2 regions of the Rhizobium sp. S163 genome follow, and region 2 is predicted to be linked to the other one. Evidence: riboswitches for the same ligand, from Rfam matches in the RefSeq annotation. Region 2 holds a riboswitch; the other holds the start of a gene.
The links. A riboswitch is a leader RNA that binds a small molecule or an ion and turns the genes downstream of it on or off. The one in region 2 is predicted to bind S-adenosylmethionine.
Positions count from the first base shown of each region.

Region 1: another riboswitch for S-adenosylmethionine. It lies ahead of metA (homoserine O-succinyltransferase); the one in region 2 lies ahead of QTL96_RS17825 (O-succinylhomoserine sulfhydrylase).

Region 1 is NZ_JAUDSA010000038.1:299,495-301,886, forward strand. It holds gene QTL96_RS30400 (ABC transporter ATP-binding protein/permease) at 1-1,090, opposite strand, end outside; SAM riboswitch at 1,242-1,319, shown strand; gene metA (homoserine O-succinyltransferase) at 1,354-2,277, shown strand.
Region 2 is NZ_JAUDSA010000018.1:462,539-464,930, reverse strand. It holds tRNA gene QTL96_RS17835 (tRNA-Gly) at 188-261, opposite strand; gene QTL96_RS17830 (2'-deoxycytidine 5'-triphosphate deaminase) at 331-1,425, opposite strand; SAM riboswitch at 1,499-1,577, shown strand; gene QTL96_RS17825 (O-succinylhomoserine sulfhydrylase) at 1,622-2,392, shown strand, end outside.

The DNA of each region.
Region 1 (2,392 bases), on a different contig from region 2:
TGGTCAAGGCCTGGCGGAAATCGGTGACGCGCATCAAGGTTGCGCGCCACTCGGCAATCGGGCCGAAGTTGGACACGTACCAGCGCAGCGCCGTATTGACCTGGTTGAAGGCGCCGACCGACATCATCAGCTGACCGAAGGTGAGGCCACCGGAGAAATAGGCGGGTGCGGCCACGATGATCGGAATGACGACGACGAGCCAGCCGTAACCAGCCGACACCCAGGTCAGATTGACGTTGGCCATCGCCAGCTTCTTGATGACGGCGAGAACGGCGCTGATGTCGGTGTTGATCCGCCCCCGCTCGTTCTCCTCGCCACGCGCAGCCGTGATCGCTGGAATGTTCTCGTTGGCGTGCATCAGCGCGAAACGCAGCTCGGCTTCCTTGGAGAAACGATCGGCATTGAGCTTGACGAGCTTGCGCCCGACAAGCTGGCTGAGCACCGAGGCGGACGCGGCGTAAAAGATCGCGGCCCAGACCATATAGCCCGGAATGGAAAAGGCGTATTCGCCGAAGCGGAAGACGAAGCCGCTTGACAGCTCCCAGAGAACGCCGATGAAGCTCACCAGCAGGATCGTCGATTGCACCAGGCCGATGACGAGCCCGGTCGTGCTTTCCGCCAGATTGCGAGCGTCCTCATGCAGGCGCTGGTCCGGATTGACACCGATCAGCCCGCTGGAGGCGAGCCTGAGCGCCCGCTTACGCTGCAGCCACTGGTCGACGAGGTCGCGCGTCAGCCCCTCGCGCATGTAGAGCGCCGTCATCTGGTTCAACCAGGCCTGCACCACGTTGAGCAGCAGCAGCATGCCGGCGATCAGCGCGAAAATCTTCAGCTGGTGGAAGAACCCCGGCAGGTCGCGCCGCGAGATGGCGTCGTAAAATGGCGCGTTCCACTGGTTGAGGATAACAGTGGCATAGGCTGTCGCCAGAATAATCCCGATCAGCGCCGTCGAGAGAATGAGCACCGGCGCACGCACCCTGGAATGCCAGAATGCCGAAAACATCACCTTGAGCCGGAAGATCAGGCTGAGATCATACCCTACCCGGTCCTGCCCCTGGATGCTCGGTCTGCTTTTGACGTCCTCTGCCATCATGCTTCCTTACGCGTATGTAGCACCTGAATAGCACCGTGAGTCAGCCTGTCCAGCAACAGTTTCTAGCATCAGGTAATGCGCGAGTTACCTCGGCAAATAGGTGACGCCGCGTATCGGTCATTGATTCGCGGCCTGACTGGGTCTATTTAGAGCGCTCCGTGGTGATTTGGCCGGCCGGCTTGCAGCCACGTTAAAGAAGTTGCTAAAGGGCCGCGTGCGGACCGATAGCGATATTTTCGTTTTTTCATCGAGTGACCGCCATGCCGATCAAGATCCCCGATACCCTGCCCGCCTTTGAAACCCTGGTTCAGGAAGGTGTGCGCGTGATGACCGAGACGGCCGCGATCCGTCAGGACATTCGCCCCCTGCAGATCGGGCTTCTGAACCTCATGCCGAACAAGATCAAGACCGAGATCCAGATGGCGCGCCTCATCGGCGCCTCGCCGCTGCAGGTCGAGCTGTCGCTTGTTCGCGTCGGGAACCACAAGGCGAAGAACACCTCGGAAGATCATCTCTTCTCCTTCTACCAGACCTGGGAGGAGATCAAACACCGGAAGTTCGACGGCTTCATCATCACAGGCGCGCCGATCGAAACGCTTCCATACGAAGACGTTACTTATTGGGATGAAATGCAGCAGATTTTCGACTGGACGCGCACCAACGTGCACTCCGCGATGAATGTCTGCTGGGGTGCGATGGCCGCGATCTACCATTTCCACGATATTCCGAAGCACGCGCTGACGGAAAAGGCATTCGGCGTCTACCGCCACAAGAACCTCAAGCCGTCGTCGGTCTACCTGAATGGTTTCTCCGACAATTTCGAGGTTCCGGTCTCGCGCTGGACGGAAGTGCGCCGCGCCGATATCGAAAAATCCGACACGCTGGAAATCCTGATGGAATCGAGCGAGATGGGCATCTGCCTCGTTCACGAGAAGAAGGGCAACCGGCTCTATATCTTCAATCACGTCGAATATGATTCGACATCGCTCGGCGACGAGTATTTTCGCGATGTGAATGCCGGCGTTCCGATCAAGATGCCGCACAACTATTTCCCGCACAACGACCCGTCGATCCCGCCGCAGAACCGCTGGCGCAGCCACGCGCATCTGCTTTTCGGCAACTGGATCAACGAAATCTACCAGACGACGCCGTACAATCTGGAAGATATTGGCGAGGACGGCTGAGACTTTTCGCTTTGCATGATACGCCGCCGGACCTGACCGGCGGCGTTTGTTTTTTATATCGCGGCGGTTGCGATTTCATTCAATTGAGAGCAGGTTCCCTCGCGAAATTGCGGAC
Region 2 (2,392 bases):
AGTAACGGCCAGAGCGCCGTCCAAGTTCCATGTACCGGAGAATAGTTAAAAATTAACCACGTTCATTAGGGATTCGTCAAGTACGCGGAAAGCGTTAGAGCGCAGTGTTCTCAGCACTGGCGCAGCTCGCAGTGCGTACGCACGTGGCCCGAATGAGCGCTTGAGATCACATATTCTTGATGGGGATTGGAGCGGGTGAAGGGAATCGAACCCTCGTATTCAGCTTGGGAAGCTGCTGCTCTACCATTGAGCTACACCCGCGTTACGCGCAGATTTCCAACAGATGACGATCGCTGTCAAGCGGCGTTGGCGACTTCCGGGTGAGGCTACTCAGATCCGGAAGTGCTTGGAGAGCTTGAGGCCCTGGGCCTGGTAGTTGGAGCCGAGGCCGGTGCCGTAGAGGCTTTCGGGGTGTTCCTGCATGTGCTCGTAGACCAGGCGGCCGACGATCTGGCCGTCTTCGAGGATGAAGGGGACCTCGTGGCTGCGCACTTCAAGGACGGCGCGGCTGCCGCGGCCGCCGGCGGGGGCGTGGCCGAAGCCGGGGTCGAAGAAGCCGGCGTAGTGAACGCGGAATTCGCCGACCAGCGGATCGAAGGGGGTCATCTCGGCGGCGTAGTGCGGGGGCACGTGGACCGCTTCGCGCGAGACGAGGATGTAGAACTCGTCGGGATCGAGGATCAGCTCGTTGCGACCACGGCTGTAGATCGGCTCCCAGAAATCGAAGATATCGTGCTGGGCCTTCTTGTCGACATCGACGACGGCCGTGTGGTGCTTGCCGCGATAGCCGATCAGGCCGTCCTTGTCGCCGGCGAGATCGATCGACAGCGCGATGCCGCCGCCCGACACGTTCGGCTTTGTGCTTGCGACCAGCGTCTCTGCGTCGTGCAGCGCCAGCAGTTCCGGCTCGCCGAGCAGCGACTGGCCGATGCGGAAGCGGATCTGCGACAGGCGCGAACCGCGACGCACGACGATCGGGAAGGTGCGCGGCGAGATTTCGAGATAGAGCGGACCGGAATAGCCGGCCGGGATTTTGTCGAACTCCTGCGCGTAATCGGTGATGACGCGGGTGAAGATATCGAGGCGGCCGGTCGAGCTTTTCGGATTGGCCGAGGCCGACATGTCGGCCGGAAGATCGAGGCGCTCCATGAGCGGGACGATGTAAACGCAGCCGGTTTCGAGCACCGCGCCTTCCGAGAGGTCGACGACATGGAGCTTCAATCGGTCGAGCTTGTCGGAGACAAGGCTGTTCGGACCCGGCATGAAGCTGGCGCGAACACGGAAGGCCTTGGCGCCGAGACGCAGATCAAGGCTCGCCGGCTGGATCTGGTCGCTGTCGAGCTCGCGCTCCGCGACGAGGCGTCCCATCTCGAACAACGCGGCAATCGCGCGGTCTGCCAATATTCCTGTTTCGCGAGCCATCATGCCCCATCCATAATTTGCCGCAGACAAAACCAAAATCGAGGAATTGACGCAAGCGCGCAACAGCAGTATTGCAGCTTTATCCCGTGGTGATTTGGCCGGTCGGCTTGCAGCCACGTTAAACAAGTGGCTAAATAGACCGGGTTGAAACCGGTCTGCATTTGCGGCCGGTTTTTTTGTGTTTGAAAGTGGTGATGGCATGAGCAAGACTTGGCGCCCGGCAACCCAACTGGTCCACGGCGGAACGCTGCGCTCGCAGTATGGCGAAACCTCCGAGGCGATCTACCTGACGCAGGGCTTCGTCTACGACAGCGCGGAAGCCGCCGAGGCGCGCTTCAAGGGCGAGACCGAGGGCTATATCTACGCCCGCTACGGCAGCCCGACCAACGACATGTTCGAAAAGCGCATGTGCGCGATGGAAGGTGCGGAAGAAGCCCGCGCCACCGCATCGGGCATGGCAGCCGTTGCCGCCGCCATCCTCTGCCAGGTGAAGGCCGGCGATCATATCGTGGCCGCCCGCGCGCTCTTTGGCTCCTGCCGCTGGGTTGTCGAGACGCTGGCGCCGAAATACGGCATCGAATGCACGCTGGTCGATGGGCGCCATCTGGAGAACTGGGAAAAGGCGATCCGGCCGAACACCAAGGTGTTCTTCCTGGAAAGCCCGACCAACCCGACGCTCGAAGTGGTCGATATCGCCGGCGTTGCCAAGCTTGCCAACCAGGTCGGCGCCAAGGTCGTGGTCGACAACGTCTTCGCGACGCCGATCTTCCAGAAGCCGCTGGAACTCGGTGCCCATATCGTCGTCTATTCCGCCACGAAGCATATCGACGGCCAGGGCCGCAGCCTCGGCGGCGTGATCCTCTCGGATACGGAGTGGGTCAACGAGCATCTGCAGGACTATTATCGCCACACCGGCCCGGCCATGTCGCCGTTCACGGCGTGGACGCTGCTCAAGGGTCTCGAGACGCTG